3 regions of the Brevibacillus sp. 1238 genome follow, and region 2 is predicted to be linked to each of the others. Evidence: riboswitches for the same ligand, from Rfam matches in the RefSeq annotation. Region 2 holds a riboswitch; each other region holds the start of a gene.
What was found. A riboswitch is a leader RNA that binds a small molecule or an ion and turns the genes downstream of it on or off. The one in region 2 is predicted to bind cyclic di-GMP.
Positions count from the first base shown of each region.

Region 1: another riboswitch for cyclic di-GMP. It lies ahead of M2298_RS02270 (methyl-accepting chemotaxis protein); the one in region 2 lies ahead of ggt (gamma-glutamyltransferase).
Region 3: another riboswitch for cyclic di-GMP. It lies ahead of M2298_RS27060 (GNAT family N-acetyltransferase); the one in region 2 lies ahead of ggt (gamma-glutamyltransferase).

Region 1 covers NZ_JARXWC010000001.1:497,920-504,166, reverse strand. The annotation lists gene infC (translation initiation factor IF-3) at 1-477, opposite strand, end outside; gene moaA (GTP 3',8-cyclase MoaA) at 740-1,765, opposite strand; cyclic di-GMP riboswitch class II at 1,954-2,036, shown strand; gene M2298_RS02270 (methyl-accepting chemotaxis protein) at 2,185-3,915, shown strand; gene thrS (threonine--tRNA ligase) at 4,005-5,918, opposite strand.
Region 2 covers NZ_JARXWC010000005.1:262,132-268,378, forward strand. The annotation lists gene M2298_RS14810 (glutamine--tRNA ligase/YqeY domain fusion protein) at 1-1,035, opposite strand, end outside; gene M2298_RS14815 (SET domain-containing protein) at 1,120-1,737, opposite strand; cyclic di-GMP riboswitch class I at 1,984-2,072, shown strand; gene ggt (gamma-glutamyltransferase) at 2,257-3,975, shown strand; gene M2298_RS14825 (methyl-accepting chemotaxis protein) at 4,088-6,076, shown strand.
Region 3 covers NZ_JARXWC010000021.1:11,239-17,485, reverse strand. The annotation lists gene M2298_RS27070 (TrmB family transcriptional regulator) at 1-583, opposite strand, end outside; gene M2298_RS27065 (hypothetical protein) at 689-871, opposite strand; cyclic di-GMP riboswitch class I at 1,066-1,149, shown strand; gene M2298_RS27060 (GNAT family N-acetyltransferase) at 1,390-1,938, shown strand; gene M2298_RS27055 (methyl-accepting chemotaxis protein) at 1,940-3,403, shown strand; gene M2298_RS27050 (sensor domain-containing diguanylate cyclase) at 3,638-5,257, shown strand; gene M2298_RS27045 (MarR family winged helix-turn-helix transcriptional regulator) at 5,503-5,958, shown strand; gene M2298_RS27040 (MFS transporter) at 6,020-6,247, shown strand, end outside.

The sequences.
Region 1 (6,247 bases), on a different contig from region 2:
CATGATCATGCTGCGGCCCTCGATCTTCGGTTTACGCTCAGGCGTAGCGAGATCTTCACACTGGGCAGCCACACGTTCCATAACGCCAAGGCCGATTTCGGAGTGGGTGATTTCACGTCCACGGAAACGGATCGTACACTTCACCTTGTGATGATCCTCCAAGAACTTGCGGACGTTGCGAAGCTTGGTTTGAAAATCGTGTTCCTCGATGTTAGACGAAAAACGCACTTCTTTCAGCTCGATGATCTTCTGGTTTTTCCGCGCTTCTTTCTCCTTTTTCGCCTGCTCGTACTTGAACTTTCCATAGTCCATGATACGGCAAACAGGCGGTTTGGCTGTAGGAGCAACGTTTACCAGATCCAGTTCGGCTTCCTGGGCAATGCGCAACGCTTCCCTAAAAGGTACGACTCCCAATTGGCTCCCGTCAGCACCGATCAAACGGACTTCACGGGCACGGATCGCTTCGTTGATTAACATTTGATCCTTGCTAATACTTGCCACCTCCGTCAATTTCGAGAAGGAACAAAAATGTGCGAACGCATCTGCGCCCGCACATATCTCACCTAAGCAATTTCATCAGATCCAAGGATCTTTGCATAAGAGTTACCTGTCAACAGTCGTGGAAGACGTCGACGCAGGTGAGAAGCTGGGCGCCTCTGCTTGTTCTCGAAGTATGAAGTGTTTATACACTCAATTCATGATACAGGTTAGAGTTGTCTTTGTCAAGGCTTATCACACACTATCCTCCAATGTGCGACATTTCCACCTTGGGACGTTTTACGAGGCCAGGCGTCTCATCCAGCCGCTCTTCTGAATATCGTTCATCGCGCTTGCTCCAGATCGTCTGAATCTGCGCTCTGATCTCATCGTCGCTCGCTCCGTTTCGCAGCGGCTCGCGCAAGTCTTCTCCCGCAGAAGCGAACAAGCAGTTGTACATTTTGCCCTCTGCGGACAGCCTGGCGCGGGTACAGGTGGAGCAAAAAGCTTGCGTCACAGAAGAAATCAGCCCGATCTCCTGATCCCCGTCCTCGTAGCGATAGCGCGAAGCGACCTCCCCGAAGTAATTTGCCTCGATCGGAACAAGCGGCATCTCCTGGTGAATCATGCGGACGATTTCGCTGGACGGCACGACCTGATCCAGCTTCCAGCCATTGGAGTTTCCGACATCCATAAATTCAATGAAGCGCAAAGTATGCCCCTGCTCGCGGAAGTATTTGGCCATCGGCAAAATATCTTGGTCATTCACTCCCCGCTGCACGACCATGTTGATTTTCACGCCAAGACCTGCTTCAGCCGCCGCCCGTATGCCGTCCAGCACAGCTTCTACCGGATAGCCCCTGCCGTTCAATGTGCCGAACCGCTCGTTGTCCAGACTGTCGAGACTGACTGTCACGCGGTCAAGTCCTGCTTCCTTCAGAGCCTGCGCGTGGCGGACGAGCAACGAACCGTTGGTGGTCATAGCGATGTCGTGAATACCTGCTACTTTTTTTATCATTTCAATTAACACAGGCAAGCCTCTGCGCATGAGCGGCTCTCCGCCTGTAATTCTGATTTTCTGGACGCCAAGCGAGGCGAAAATGTCGGTCAGTCGAACAATCTCTTCAAATGAAAGCAGCTTGTGCTGCGGCAAAAACTCAAAGTCCGGTCCAAAAATTTCCGCAGGCATGCAGTATCTGCAACGAAAATTGCATTTGTCTGTCACGGAAATACGCAAATCGCGGAGAGGGCGATTTCGTGTATCAACGAGTGGCGACTGCTCTGGCATTGGCTGTCACTCTCCTTTTTCCTAGCGTATCATATCCACGATCGGGCGTAATAGCTTTCCTGCACTTTCGCCTGGTTGTTCCTATGCAAAACCATAATATTTTGCTTGAAAGTGTAAATAGCTCATTTTTGCTATTCCCTTTTTGAATTAATATAAGCTAATATGACTATATATTGTGAAATTGTATAACTGAAAGTGGAAGCGATGATCAGCGATTTGTATGTGGGCACTTGAATGGCTGGGAGTGAGTAGTGCAACCGACCCTATTATTGCTGTAGGGTCGGTTTATTTTATCCCAGAACATTTGTCGTGTCCACTATCGCCAATTCACTCACCAAAGCACCATTGACGTATGCTCTCTTCCCCCGTTTTGAAGCGAACGACTAAAAAAGAGAAAAGCAAAGAATCCGGAGGTCTGCATGCAATTTTTTACGAAGAAAACAAAGCCATGGACAGAGTACGTAAAATCCTCTCACACGACTGACATCGATCAAGTAGGAGAACGAGTAAAGGAGCGCTTGTCCTTTTTAGGGGTGGATCAAGACACGCTCGCCCATGTCAAAAATGCTGCCGAAACGCTTTCGCCCTTTAAAGCGAAGATTGTCGACCAATTTTACGGCGCAATCACGGCTGTTGATCAATTGCAAAAACTGATTCTCGACCACTCAACACTAGGAAAATTGAAACACACATTGGAGTTGTATCTTGAACAGTTTCTGCAGGCGAATGTGGATTACGAATACGTGAAGACGAGAATTGTGATTGGACAAGTTCACAGCCGCATTCATCTGACAGCCGATCATTTTATCTCCGCTCATCATATGTTGATTCAGATCATGACATCGATCTTGATGGAAAAATGGAGCCATCAGCCGCATCAAATGATGCAAATGGTCACATCCGTCCAAAAACTGGCAGCGTTCGATCAGCAACTGATCGTGGAAGTATATATGGAAGAGACGTTCAAATCATTTTTGTTCGGCATCTCCGACATGTTGAATCATATGACACAGCTCGATACGACCAAACAGCTCATCTCGGGCATGGACGAACAAATTGAGGAAAGCCACAGCGTGACAGCAGCTACGGAAGAAATGAGCGCTTCCATTCAGGAAGTGGCCAACCACGCTATCAAGGTGGCGGAAGGAACGGACGATGCCGTCCACTCCGCAGAACAGAGCAGGCAGATCATCAATGCCGCGCTGGGAGACATCCGGCAAGTCGGGCGCGTCTTCGAAGAGGTCATGGGCCGCGTCAACAAGCTCGATCAGGAGATTCACCAGACCCAGGATGTCGTGCATATTATTCGGGAAATCGCCGAGCAAACGAATCTGCTCGCCCTCAACGCCAGTATCGAGGCTGCGCGGGCAGGCGACCAGGGGCGCGGCTTCGCCGTTGTCGCCTCAGAAGTTCGCAAATTGGCCGAGCATACAAAAGAACAAATCAGCCAAATTACAACCAATATGGCATCGTTGCAGCATGTCTCCAATCAGGTGACCCAGCAAATGGACGATACAGGCAAACTGGTTGAGCGCTGTGTGAGTGAGGCCCAATACGCTGACGTCGCCTTGAACAAAATTGTGACCGCGATGCAGGAAATCAGCCAATCGACCTCGCAAATTGCCGCCATGACCGAGGAGCAGGCTTCTTCCGTAACGGACATTGCCCGCCGCAACTCCACGATTTTTGACTTGAGCGCGCATTCGCAGGAAATCGCCAAGGATACGGCCCAGCTGATTTTGGAATTGAGCCGAAAAATGGACGATTACCGCAAAACATTCTTTACGATCAACGTCAAGCTCAGCTCGAAAGACATCGTCCGCGTGGCAAAAACCGACCATCTTCTGTGGAAATGGAAAATTTACAACATGTTTTTGGGCTTGGAGCACTTGAACGCAAGCGAAATGGGCTCCCACCACACATGCCGTCTCGGGAACTGGTACTATGGCGAGTTGTCTGCCCAAGTGCGAAACAATCCGATCTTCAAAAAGCTTGAGGAGCCGCACCGGATGGTTCATGCTTACGCCAAGCAAGCCGTCGAGCAGTACCAGGCTCAAGATCTGGCGGGAGCGCAGCAAACGTATCTCTTGCTCCAGGAGGCATCGAGCGAGGTCGTCTCCCTGTTGTCCCGCCTGGAGTCCGCTCTGTAATTTCCTTTCACGAATCACGAAAAAAGCAAAAAGGGCAGTTCTCTTCATCGCGGAAGAGACTGCCCTTTTTCATGACCGTTTTGTTGTTTTTACTTCATTTCGTTGATTTCAGCGCGGATTTTTTCCACGAAGGCATCCACAGTCATGGCACCTTCATCGCCTACGCCACGTCTGCGAACAGACAGTGTGCCGTCAGCCATCTCTTTTTCACCGATGACCAGCATGTACGGGATTTTTTGCACTTGCGCTTCGCGGATTTTGTAGCCGATTTTTTCGTTGCGCGCATCCAGCTCCACGCGGATTCCTGCTTGTTGCAGTTTTTCTTTGACTTGCTCTGCATAAGGAATGTGCACTTCGCTAATGTTCATCAGGCGAGCCTGAACCGGAGTCAGCCATACTGGGAACGCCCCGGCATAGTGCTCGATCAGGATGCCGATGAAGCGCTCCATCGAGCCGTACATCGCACGGTGCAAGACAACCGGACGGTGCTTCTCGTTGTCCTGGCCAATATAAGTCAGGTCAAACTTCTCTGGCATCTGGAAGTCGAGCTGGATCGTTCCGCATTGGTGGCGGCGTTTCAACGCGTCAGTAATTTGGAAGTCGATCTTCGGACCGTAGAAAGCGCCGTCGCCTTCTTTGATCTCGTAAGGCATTTCCAAGTCTTCCAGCACCTTTTTCAAGGAGCTTTCCGCAGTCTCCCACAGTTCGTCGGAGCCCATGGAATCCTCTGGACGAGTCGAGAGCGCTACGCTGTATTCGAAGCCGAAGACGTTGTAAATTTTATCGATCAGTTGAATCATGCTCTTGATTTCGTTCTGGATCTGGTCAGGACGAACGAAGGCGTGCGCGTCATCCTGGCAGAAAGTCCGAACGCGAAGCATGCCGTTCAGCGCACCGGAATACTCGTGGCGGTGCACCTGACCAAATTCGGAGTAGCGGATTGGCAGGTCGCGATAGGAGTGCATCGCATTTTTGTAAATCAGCATGTGTCCAGGGCAGTTCATCGGCTTCAGCGCATAAGTCGCGTGCTCGACCTCGGAGAAGTACATGTTTTCCTTGTAGTGATCCCAGTGGCCGGACTCTTTCCAGAGACGCTCGTTCATGAGGAACGGAGAGCGCACCTCTGTGTACTGCGCCAACTGCTGCAGGCGGCGGGAGAATTGCTCCAGCTCGTTGCGGACAGTGAAGCCGTATGGCAGGTAGAACGGCATGCCTGGAGCTTCTTCGGAGAACATGAACAATCCCAGCTCTTTGCCCAGTTTGCGGTGATCGCGTTTTCTCGCCTCTTCGATGAAGTGCAGATATTCATCCATGTCGGCTTTTTTCGGCCAAGCTGTACCGTATACGCGTTGCAGCACCTGGTTTTCCGCTTTTCCGCGCCAGTATGCGCCTGCTACACTCATCAGCTTGAACGCCTTGATGAAGCCAGTCGATGGCAAGTGCGGGCCGCGACAGAGGTCGAAAAACTCGCCCTGCTCGTACAAAGTAATGGTAGCCTCGTCTGGCAGATCGCGAATCAGTTCCAGCTTGAGGTGATCGTTCAGATCGGAGAAGATTCGAATCGCCTCATCGCGGCTCACCACTCTGCGGCGAATCGGCAAATCTTCTTTCACGATTTTTTCCATTTCGGCTTCGATCTTGCCCAAATCCTCTGGCGAGAGTGCTACCGGAATATCCATATCGTAGTAGAAGCCATCCTCAATCACGGGACCGATACCGAATTTCACTTCGCTGCCGTAGATGCGGCGTACAGCCTGGGCGAGCAAGTGAGCGGTACTGTGGCGATATACTTCCAATCCGTCCGGTGTATCGAGAGTGACGATTTCAATCGCTGCATCATCCTCAAGTGGCGTGTACAAATCCACCACTTTGCCGTCTTTTTTACCGGCTACTGCTTTTTTCTTCAGGCTTGCGCTAATCGAGCCTGCGATCTCTTCGATGGTGATCCCAGCATCATACTGACGAACTGCGCCATCTGGGAATGTTACGTTAATTTGTGCCACCTTGGATTCTTCCTTCCTGTTTGTTTTTGAGAAAATAAAAAACACCCATCCCAAAAAGGGACGAGTGCATTCTCGCGGTACCACCCTAGTTCAAGTCTGTTTGCATAAAAAGGAACACCGAAACAGACTCCTCATGACATGATAACGGTATGGGAACCGGCAAACCGATAGTGGAAGCAAACGCGCTTCGTTCCCGGCTGCTACTCGAAGGGGGTAGATCCATATGATCTCGCAGCAAGCTCCCAGCCTAGGCCCGCCTCTCTAGAGCGATCTTCATATCGTCCATGTCCTTCTCATCGTATTTGTAAGCCATATACGTTTGTTGTTGC
Region 2 (6,247 bases):
CATGGTGCGCGGCGCCTTGAGTTTCAAGTCTTCGCGAATGAAATGCTCCAGCATTTTCGCGTCTACCGTGCTGTTGCTGCGCGCTACCCCGATCTCGCGGGCAAACGTGCGAATCGCTTCAGGGGTAAAACCGCGGCGACGGAAGCCGGCAATGGTCGGCATGCGCGGATCGTCCCAGCCATCTACCACTTTCTCGTCCACGAGCTGTTTCAGCTTGCGTTTGCTCATGACGGTGTTGGTCAGGTTCAAACGGGCAAACTCGTACTGGCGCGGAGTATTTTCCATCTCGCACTCGCTGATGACCCAATCGTACAGTGGACGATGGTCTTCAAATTCAAGTGAACAGAGGGAGTGAGTAACGCCTTCAATCGCATCTTCCAGCGGATGGGCGTAGTCGTACATCGGGTAGATGCACCATTTGTCGCCTGTGTTGTGATGGGTCGCATGAGAAATACGATAAATCACCGGATCGCGCATGTTGATGTTCGGAGAGCTCATATCGATTTTCGCACGCAACACTTTTTCCCCGTCCTTGAACTCGCCATTGCGCATGCGAGCAAACAGGTCGAGGTTTTCCTCCACAGAGCGGTTGCGGAACGGGCTGTCTACCCCTGGTTCTGTCAAAGTTCCGCGCAGCTTGCGCATTTCTTCGGCAGGCAAATCATCCACGTAGGCTTTGCCCTTTTGGATCAGCAACACCGCACGCTTGTACATTTCTTCAAAGTAATCCGATGCAAAAAACAGCCCGTCCCATTCAAAGCCGAGCCACTGTACATCTGTTTTGATTGCTTCCACGTACTCTGTGTCTTCTTTCACCGGATTGGTATCGTCAAAACGGAGGTGGGCCTTTCCTTTGAACTCGCTTGCCAGCTCAAAGTTGAGGCAGATGGCTTTTGCATGTCCAATATGAAGATACCCGTTCGGTTCCGGCGGAAAGCGGGTAATGACTTCCTTGACCTTGCCTTCTTGCAAGTCGTCAATCACGATATTGCGGATAAAATTGGATGACGCTACCTTGTTTTCCAATGAAATCAACCTTTCACTTCACCTTTACATTCCATAATACTGATTCTCTTCCCAGAGTTCAACAAAATCGGGCCGTTGTCCGGCCCGCTGTCTCTACCATTCCTGCTCTTTTTGCCATTGGGATTGCGGCTGGCAGTACAACGAAATGATAGAGTCGAGGGAGCGACGCTGCTCGGTTATGCCGCGAATAATTTTCAAATGCTTGGGTCGAACCAGGTGGAGCAGCGGCTGTTCAACATGATTGAACCGGGCGAAAGCTTCAGCTGCGACCTCATCCCACTGCCGATAATAGCGCAGCAAGTCATCAGGCATCACCCGCGATCGATTCGTGCCCGGCTCCGGCAAGCAATCAAACGGTTCATCCAGATTCAGCGTACCGTAATCATCGGTCAGCTCTTCCCCCGGCAAAATGTCTCTGGCAGCCAGCTCCAAGTCGTACATCGTCGCCACGCAGGTCGCATGGAAGCTGTGGTTCACAAATCGGGCCTTATCCCAGCACAAGATGTATTTTCCAAACTGATTTTTGAAGGAATACTTCTGCACATCCTGCTTTCTCAATGGGTCCAGTTTTTCCACATATGCCGGGTCCAATACCTGATCCAGGTCATCCTGTGCCCAGACAATCGTGCCTTTCGGGATCAATTTTGTCGCAAAAACACCGTACCCGATTTCATCGTTGATATAGCGAAGCTCCGTATCGGGATGCATCATGGCCTTGATTCACTCCTTGGCAAATGTGCGTTTTTACCATCATAAGCAGTTCGGCCAATAGTGGTGTGTGAATGTCGGGAAAAACACACAACTCCCTGTTCCTCCCTTTTTTTCTAGATTAAAAAAATTTTTCTTATTTACCCCAATCGACAAATAGTCTATATTATTGACAAACGGATGATTAGGAAAATTTTCCTGTAACAATTGAATCAGTTTTCTATTATCAACTGGATGCGTTACCCATTGATATCGAAACGGCAAACCCGGGGAAATCCGGCGACGCAAAGCTAGAGGGGCTACCTCCGCACAAGCGGGCATGCCAGCCAGCTACCGAAGTATTGGTGTAGGACAGGACCAATGATCCTATATCATTGGTCTTTTTTTGCGCAACAATTGTCTATTTTTGTCCATTTATGTATTTATGTGTAAAAATATTCATTTTCAGTTAAGGAGGTGAGGCTGCGAAAAGCTGTCGGATTGTTGGAATCGTTCATCAAACATACAAGGAGGCTTCATACGATGTCATTCTGGAAGAAACTTTCTACTGTCGCATTGACTACTGCAATCGGCCTGGCAACCCTGTCTCCGGTTCAAGCAGCTAATCGGCCAACATCAATGTCGCCAAACGCAATGGTAACAACACCACACTATCTGGCTACAGCAGCAGCCCTGAAAACATTGGAAGACGGTGGCAACGCTGTAGATGCCGCCATCACAGCCGCTTCTACTCTCGCCGTCGTCTACCCGCATTACACAACGATCGGCGGAGATAACTTCTGGCTCATCTACAACGCCAAGACCAAGGAACTGAAAGCGTTGAACGGCAGCGGACGAGCTGGCGAAAAAGCAACGATCGACTACTACAAAGGCAAAGGCTACGAAAAAATTCCTTCCCGCGGCTACGAGTCTGCCAATACGGTGCCAGGCGTTGTTTCCGGCTGGTGGGAAGCGTACAACTACGCGCACAAAAGCATGGGCAACAGCAAGCTTCCGTGGCACAGGCTGCTCGAACCAGCGATCGGATACGCCGAAAATGGATATCCCGTCTCACCGAACCAGGTTTATTGGACAAAATACGCCATCGATCCGAACGATAACGATTTGAAAAACCTCCAGCGCTTTGAAGGGTTCCGCAAAACCTTCCTGAAGCCGAACGGAGAGCCGTATGCGCCTGGCGAAATCCTCAAGCAAAAGGACCTGGCCAAAACTTTGCAAATCATTGCGAAAAAAGGAGCAGACGGATTCTACAAAGGCGAAGTCGCCAAAAAAATCGTAGCGGATATGCAGAAAAACGGCGGACTGCTCACCTTGAAAGACTTTGAAAAGCACACCTCCACATGGGCAGAACCGATTACAGTCGACTACCGCGGCTACAAGGCTTACAACGTACCGCCCAACTCCCAGGGCATGGCTTCGCTCTCGATCTTGAACGTGTTGAACAACTTCGACCTCAAGAGCATGGGCGAAGGGACGCCGGACTACTACCACACGATTGTAGAAGCCACCAAGCAAGCTTTTGCCGACCGTGACAAATGGCTGACAGACCCTGCTTTCGTCGACATTCCGGTGGACGAGCTGTTGTCCAAGCAACACGGCAAAGATTTGGCAGCACGCATCGATATGAAGCAAGCGGCAAAAGCAGTAGAGCCGCTCGATCCAAAAGGAGACACTACTTGGTTTGGCGTCGTAGACAAGGACGGCAACGCCGTTTCGATCATCCAGAGCCACTATTTTGACTGGGGTTCCGGTATTGTAGCGAAAGACACTGGCGTCCTGTTGCAAAACCGTGGAAGCTACTTCTCTCTCGATCCGAAACACATTAACCACCTGGAGCCTGGAAAGCGCACCTTCCATACGATTAACCCTGCCATGCTCTTCAAAGGGGACAAGCCTTACCTGCTTTACGGAACACAAGGCGGCGAAGGACAGCCACAAACGCAAGCAGCTCTCGTAACGCGTATTGTCGACTTCGGTTTCAGCGTACAGGATGCGATCGAGGCTCCAAGATGGCTGCACGGACGCAACTGGGGCTCCGCCTCCAACAATTTGAAAGTCGAAAGCCGGATTCCGCAGGAAGTGTTGGACGAACTCGTGAAGCGCGGACATCCGGTTGAAAAGCTGGAAGCAGCCTATACAGATGCGATGGGACAATCCGGCGCCATTTTGATCGATCCGCAAACGAACGTGAAGTTCGGCGGCGCAGACCCTCGCGGGGAAGGCGCAGCAATGGGATATTAACCGATGGTCAGGCTGCTGAATCTTCTCAGCAGTCTGGCTGTGTCTACTCTGTGCGGGCAGCGTTCCTTGCCTCGCGAAGTTGAATCAACCACCAATTAGGAGTGGAGAGCCTATGTCTTTTTTCAACAAACTCAGAAATAAAATGATCCTGTGGTTTCTTGCCGTAGCGGTCATCCCGCTTGCTGCCGTTTCCTTTTTTATTACAAACAGCTTTTCAACCATTTTGATCGATAAGCAAAAATCGTCTTATGTGGACCTGACTTCAAGTACAGCTATGGCTATGGACCAGTATCTCGATCGGCGCATGACGGAAATTCAGGTGCTGGCCCGCACCTCTGATATTCAATCTGTCGACGCGGCAGCCAAAAATGAGTTTATCCGCAAGTTTACCGAAGAAATGAAGCTGTACGATGGCAATACGTTTATTTCAAGCGACGGAAAAGTAACCGCTGACACCTTCCCGAAAAGCGTCGGGATCGACCTCGGCGAGCGGCAATTTTTCAAAGACGGCATGCAGGGCAAGCCCAGCTACTCCGATGTCCTCGTCGCCAAAACTACGGGCAATCGCTCGATCATTGTCGCTTCCCCTGTCAAAGGAAAAAACAATGAAGCGCTCGGCGTATTGACCGGACTTGTCAACGTGGATCATTTCGCAGCCACGTTTCTCGCAAATTTGAATGTAGGCAATGACGGCTATCCGATTCTGGTGGACAACAAGCATCAGGTGCAGTACCACCCCAACCAGGAGCTGATCGGAAAGCCGCTTGAGGAATCGGCCCTGCCCCAGCCTTTGCAGGACATCCTGAAAACAGGCGCTGCGGAAAAAGGCTCATACAGCTACACGGATCAAGGCAAGGAGTATGTCGTCACTTACTCTCCGATCCCCAAAACCAACTTTGGCCTGTACTTGCATATTCCTGTTGAATCGATCACCGCTGGCGTCTCTGCTGTCAGCAACAACGTCATGCTGATCGTCTTTGCCGTAGTCGCAGCGGTCATCGCCATTGCCTATGCGATCTCCCGGCAAATCACCCGCCCGATCGTCGAGGTTGCCGCTGTAGCAAACCGGATTTCCGAGGGGGAGCTGACCGTATCCGCCTTGCAAATTCGCTCGCAGGATGAAGTCGGTCAACTGTCTCAATCGGTCAATGCCATGGTCCACAACCTGCGCACGATCATTCAGCAGGTCAATGATACGGCTACTGATCTGGCCTCTTCCGCAGAGGAGTTGTCGGTCAACGCCGAGCATACCAGCAAGGCAACGGAGCAGATCGCCATTACGATCCAGGAAGTCGCGTACGGCGCCGAGAAGCAGGTAAGAAGCGTGGAAGACAGCGTGAACGCCATGCAGGTAGTATCACAGGGCGCGGAAAAAGTCGCCACCAACGCACAGCACGCGGACGAATCCGCATTGAGCGCCTCCCGCATCGCCGTGGAAGGCAATCAAGCTTTGCAAGTCGTGATCAGCCAGATGCAATCGATCGAAAATACGGTCAGCAACATCGCAGACATCGTGAAGCGCTTGGGGAACAGCTCGCAGGAAATCGGACAAATCGTCCAGGTCATTACCGCTATTGCCGAGCAAACCAATCTGCTTGCCTTGAACGCTGCAATCGAAGCCGCCAGAGCAGGCGAGCAAGGACGCGGGTTTGCTGTCGTGGCAGACGAAGTACGCAAATTGGCCGAGCAGTCTGCCCAATCTGCCCAGCAAATCAAAGAACTGATTACGGCGATTCAGGTTGAATCGAATCAAGCCGTCTTGTCGATGGAACAAGGAACAAACGAAGTTGCGATCGGACTGACAGTAGTGAACAATGCTGGCAAGTCTTTCGAGCAAATCCAGGATGCTGTCGCACAAGTCGCCAGCCAAATCCAGGAAGTGAAGACGTATTCCGAGCAAATGTCGGCTGGAACCCAGAAGGTAGTAGAGTTGGTCAGCGGCATTGAGGAAGTCGCCGAAAATTCGGCAGACGGAACACAAAGCGTTTCTGCCGCCACAGAAGAACAGCTGGCTGCCATGGAAGAAGTGAACTCCTCCGCTGCTTCCCTGGCCCGCATCGCCGAAGAACTGCAATCTCACGTAAGCCGCTTCAAAATATAGCGAGGCAATCAAAAAACCGCCGGGCAGCAGCATCCGGCGGTTTTTCTTGCTTCAAAGCGATCAACAAAATCTATGAGCTGCCACTGGTAGCGATAGCGGAGCAAGCTGATAAAAGCACACTCGCGCTTGCGCTTCCACTTTATTCCTGCAATGCTGATAGCAGAAAGCTAT
Region 3 (6,247 bases), on a different contig from region 2:
CGATCGTGAGATGCCCGCCCATGCGCTCTTCTGCGACATCTGGCGCCATGTAGTCATGGTGATACGTCGTTCCCACCCGCGTCTGTGCTTGCCCAAACAGCACGGTAAAAACAGAAATGCCTGCCTCTGTGCACGCATCTACACTTTCCTGGATAGCCGGCACCTGCGGCTCCCAGATCGACAGCCATACTTCTCCTGTCGCCTGCTTGATCATTTGCCGCATCTCCGTCAGCACCAGTTCGTCGCCGCTGATTCGGCGAATCACATCGACTTCTTGCTCAGACTCCAAAGCGGACAAGCTTTTTTCCAAATAGTCGAAGGACTGCTCGAACTGTCCACGCAATCTGCGAATCAACTCTCTGGCCGCAAGCGGCGCGTAAGTCACAGGCTCTGAAGGCACCGTATAGACCGCCCCTTTTTCCAGCAGCTTGCCTATGACCTCGTAAATCATCGAGCGCGGTACGCCGGAGCGCTTGCTGATTTCGTATCCGGTAATCGGAGAATGCTTCAACAAGCCAATGTAAGCCTTGCACTCGTATTGGGAAAAACCGAGCTTTTGCAACTCTTTGTAAATGTCGTCCATATCGTCCTCTTTAGTCGTTAGTCTTATACTCACTATAATACCTCTCCCGCCAAACATGCAACAAAAAAAGCCCTCGGCATTCGAGAGCTTTTTTCACACATGCTGTTAAGCGATTTCTTTCACTTTAATATAAGAAACGTTTCGCACATTGATGACGATATCGTCGTACTGGAGCCATCCATCTTTCTGGTTGGCGACCATCTGGATGATCTCTTCCGGTTCTGTCGTCTCAATGCGGATCACTTCTCCCCCTGAAAAGTGAAATTCGATTGTTTTCGTCTCTGCCATCCTCTCATCCCTCCTCTTCTCTCTATCTTTATCGGATGGATGGTAAAATTTTGTTACGCTACTCTTACCGTTACCTTAATTCTGACTATTTTTATAAAGAATTGGTTATTTTTACCCTACCAAAACTTGACAAGACTGTTTCTTTTGGATTATATTTTGCATGATTCGACATGACTATACATTTTTCGCAAACTGAATGACAAAGGCAAAGTCATCGAAAGGTGGCGACGCAAAACCACGGGTCTAAAGTCTTCGACCATGACAGCCGGGTTGCCATACATCATGTGCGTAATTGTGCGATGATGGTGACTGAAAGCTGTTCCCGTGTGTGGAATGGCCTTTTTTGTGTGAAAAACGTCTCGACGTTTTTCAAGAAATTGGATGTGGCCGCTTGCGGTCAACAAAACGGTCATGGCCGTTTTGTGTGCAATCTCATAGAAAGGAGGCGCCAGTCCATCTATCAACAGTAAACTTGTACATGAAAAAACAAAAGAGAGATAAAAATGGAGTGGAGTATTATGTACAAACTGGTTGATTCAGTAGAGTCTTTGGCGAGTTTTCACCAAATCAAGGAGAGCGTTTGGACCTCCATGGGCTTTGAAATGGAATACGTCAAAAATGGTTCCGATGCTTATTTGCTATTGTCAGAAGATGACGAAGCAGGCGGTACTTTTGAATTTACGCCACATGAAAAATCTTCTGCTTTTCTCCGCAATTTGTTTCAGGACGTGTTGAGCGCCGATATGAAAGTGGTGGAAGTAGACAGTTTCGCTGTCTTGCCGAAATACCGTGGAAAACTGGGACGTTGGGGCGTTGCCCTCATGATCGATTATGCTGAAAAACACGGTTATACGCATGCAGTCGGTTTAGCAGACCCGGCTTTTTTTCAGTTGATTAATACAAAATACAACGTCAAAGCGACACAAGTGAAGGATATGGTCTATTACAAAGGGGCGAACGCCATCCCGACCATTTTTCACCTGCAGGAAGCCTATACAAGCAAGGACCATCCCGCATTTTCCTGGTATCAAACGCTTTGCAAACAAATAAAAGTTGAGGTTAGCTGACATGGAACTTTTACAAAGAAGAAATAATTGGGTCGTCATTGTTTTTGCAAGCATCATTACCGTGGTGCAAATCGTGAATCTCATCATGGGAGTGCCGATTTCCTTCGTCTTGACTGTGCTCGGTATTTTGTACGGAGTGCTGGCGCCGTTCGCGTATTTGTCCAATCGTCCGGCGTGGCGCGACAAAATGGCTCCATTCATGAAGTTTTTCAACTTCGCGGTAATCGGCATCTTCATGTTCATAATTACCGGGCTTGATCCTTGGCTGGTCAATATTATGACCATCATGTTCTTCGTAGCCGTCATGGGGATTTATCAGGACAGGCTGATCAACATTTTGACGATCGTGGCAGCGCTCGGGATCGTCACGTACTACTTCCTGACAAATGGCGAGGCGATTTTTTATACCTCCAATCCGGTTCATTTGATGTACTACCTGCTTACCTTCTGCTTCGTATCGGCAACAAGCATGATGCACGCGATATTCAACAACAGACTGCAACAGGAAAGCGAAGAACAGAAGCAACAGGCGATCGCTTCCAAAGAATCGCTGCAACGCATTTTGGATCAGATCAACGAATCGCTCAGCTCTGTGCAGGAATACCAGGAGAATCTGAACAAGGTGACGGATGGCGTGAATGTCCGGGCAGTTGAAACCGTCGCTTCCCTTCAGGAAATCATGCGCTCCTTCTCTGTGCAAACCGACAACACAAACGAGCTGCGCCGCGAGATGGGCACGACCAATCTCCAGGTAGAAGACATGACTCGTTCTGTCACAGAGATGCACGATTACGTAGAATCGACGAAAGAAGCGACCAATGAAAGCGGCAAGCGCATCAATAACATCGGCAGCGACTTTGAACGCTTCATCAAGGACATCCAGGATACGAACCGACTGATTCAAGAGCTGAACAAAGAAACGGAATCGATTGAAAAAATCATCCAAACGATCTCCGATATTTCGGCACAGACCAACCTGCTCGCACTCAATGCCACCATCGAGGCGTCCAGAGCCGGTGAGCATGGCCGTGGCTTTGCCGTCGTAGCGGATGAAGTGCGCAAGCTGGCCGAGTCTTCCAAAGTATCCTCCGAATCGATCTCGACCTTATTGATGACGATTCGCGAAAAAATGAAGCTCGTTTCCGACATGATCTCCGAGTCCCAGGTGTCTTTTGAAAAGAACAGCGAAGGCATTATGGAGGTCCAAGAAATGTTTACAAACGTGGACAACTACATGCACAACTTCGCGGAAAAAACCAAAAATCTGCAAGAGTTCATCGTCCACGTGCACAGCATGATCCAGGAAGTCAATGCAAAAGTCGAAGTCAACGCAGACATTACCGACAAGAACAAGGAAAGCCTCGAAGAAGTTCTCGTGCTCGTCTCTGACCAAAAAGAAGAGATCGTCAAAGTATCTGGCGGCTTCGAAAAGATCGAGCAACAAATTCGCGGCTTGAACACGTAAAAACCATTGGCAAAAATTCCACTGAAACTGTCCTCTTTTGAGGGCAGTTTTTTGCATTTATGGCAATAATGTTACCTAATTGTTACAACTGTGAACGAACCTCAACTTTTTTCCATCAAATTATTTTTTCTGCATAGCATGTCCTCCTGGTATCGCTTATAATACACATGAATTTTTTCCGTTTGCTTTCCTTCCATCATGGATCGATCCAACGCAAAGAGAGGCCATAGCCATATGCCTGTTATACATCGTTTCAAGCTGAGCCCGGGGAAAAAGATCGGTCTGACTGCCCTTCTGACGGGTCTGGTTTCCTTGTCCATCGTGTTGACGGTGACAATTTTGCTCATCGCATCTTATCAGTCCAAGAAGAAGTCACTGATCGATACCACGCTTACTTTGAACTATTCAAGCGCAAGCAAAATGAGTCAAATGATCAATTCCTTGTTCATCTCCATGCGAAGCAGCTTGCGTTATTCCGCCTCAGTCGTAATCGACCACCCCTCGCAGACGCAAAAAGAAGCCGACGAACATCTGGATATCCTTCGCAAAAGCAGCAACTATTTCAATTCGCTAACTGTCGTGGATGAAAACGGGATTATCCGCACCGTTTCTCCGGCGTCCATCGGCACAGTCGGCCAACACATTATCACCAAGGAAGGCAACTATGCCTTGGAACTGAAAAAGCCCTACATTTCCTTGCCCTACATATCTGCGAGAAGCAACCGCCATATTTTGTTCATGAGCGAGCCGATCTACGACAAAGAGGGCAAATATCGCGGCTTCATCGGCGGAACCATCTACCTCCAGGAGCACAACATCATGAACATGATTTTCGGCAGCGCGGCAACGGATACGACCGGATCTTCTTTTTCCATCGTCGGCTCCAACGGGCAGTTGCTGTTCCATCCGGATGAACAGTTGATCGGAAAAGATCTCAAATCCAATCCTGTCGTAAGGAAGCTGATGGCTGGGCGAAGCGGTCATGAACAAATGGCGAGCATACAGGGCGGGCAGTTGCTGGCCGGCTATGCCCCCGTTGCCGAAAACGGCTGGGGCGTCATGGTCACCTCTCCCATCGAGTTTGTCTACAACGAGCTGCATAGTCAGGTGAGACTGATGCTGGTTTATTTGCTGCCCCCTTCCCTGCTTTTGCTCCTGATTGTCATCAAGCTGGCCCACACGCTTGCCAGACCTTTTGTTCAACTTGCCGACCTGATGAGCAAGATGGGCTCGGAAAAAGTAGAGCTACCCCAAAATCGGCATCACTGGAACCGGGAAGCGGATTTGTTGACCAAAGCTTTTCGCAATGCTGCCAAAAAAATCAAGCGGAAAACAGACCGGCTAACGCATGAAGCAACGACCGACGCGCTTACGGGACTTGCCAACCGCCGCTCCGTCGAAAATTTGCTGCAACAATGGTTGCGGGAGAACAAAAGCTTTTCCATCCTGCTGTTGGATATTGATCGCTTCAAGCATGTAAACGACACCTTCGGCCATCCTGTGGGAGACGAAGTGTTGAAGCTGTTTGCCCAGATCATGACAACCTCTGTCCGCAAAAGCGATGTTTGCGGGCGGTTTGGCGGAGAGGAATTTATTGCCCTGCTCGGCGGCGCCTCCAGCGAAGATGCCTTTTCCATCGCTGAGAAAATCAGATGCAGCATGGAAAACAGTGTCACACCAACTGGCCAGACGATCACGGTTTCCATCGGGATCGTCAGCAGCACACGTCAGCTTCACTCTGTTCCCGCTTTGATTGAGCTTGCTGACCAAGCGTTGTATCAGGCCAAGCAGTCCGGCAGAAATCGGGTGGTAGTAGCCCAAACCGCGCAACCAAAAAACAGGCTTGATTCGTAAAAACTTGCGCGAGTGAACCCCTGTCTGTCACTCGCGAATAGCAGAGATCGCCTTGGACGCCTCGACGTTCAGGCGATTTTTTTATGCGCCCGTTGACAATATAAGCATCGGGATATATAGTTACTATAGTTAAGTTAACTAAACTAAATTACTTTGCAAGAGCTTTCTGATCTTGTCTTCTGTCTTCTCCCGGCTCATTTTGTTCGGACTTCGCGCAAATACTATTGTTCACGAGGAGGAAATCCATGCTTGCCGAATATCGAAAAATCGTCCATGAGTTGAACGATGCCTTTTACGAGTATTACATGTACTACAATAAAGTCGCGAAAAAGCTGGATGAGTTTCAGTTGACGCTTCAGCAGGAAAACTTGTTGCAGTACATCATTCGCAATGAACGGGTGACCGTCAACGAGATCGCCGCCTTTTTTTCCATTACGAAAAGCGCAGTCAGCCAAGTGTTGTCTCATCTGGAATCCAGGACGTTTATCAGGCGGGAAAGCAATCCGGAAGATCGCCGGGAGTCGTTTATCCTGCTGGGAGAAGCGGGGCAAACATACGCGGAGTTGATGGATGAAGCAGACGAAGCGTTTGTGAAACAATACTTTTCCCAAATCGACATGAGCGTGCTCGAACAAATGCTGGAAACGATCAAAAAGGTCAACCGGGCCATAAAAGAATCAGCAGATACAGAAAGCCGGTAAAAGCAAGCAGCCACGGCTGTGAGCGGATTGTAAATTCATTGGAGAGTTAGTGGGGAAAACCATGAAAAGGAACAACAACCAAAACTGGTCTTTAGGTTTAGTCTTGTTTAATTTATTTATTGCGTACGTCGGAATTGGCCTGGTCGTTCCGGTCATGCCGTCCTTTGCCCATGAGTTGAACCTGAGCGGAGAAGTCGTGGGCTACTTGATTTCCGCCTTTGCCTTCGCCCAGCTTCTCGCCTCGCCGATTACGGGCGTCTGGGTCGATACGTTTGGCAGAAAGAAAATG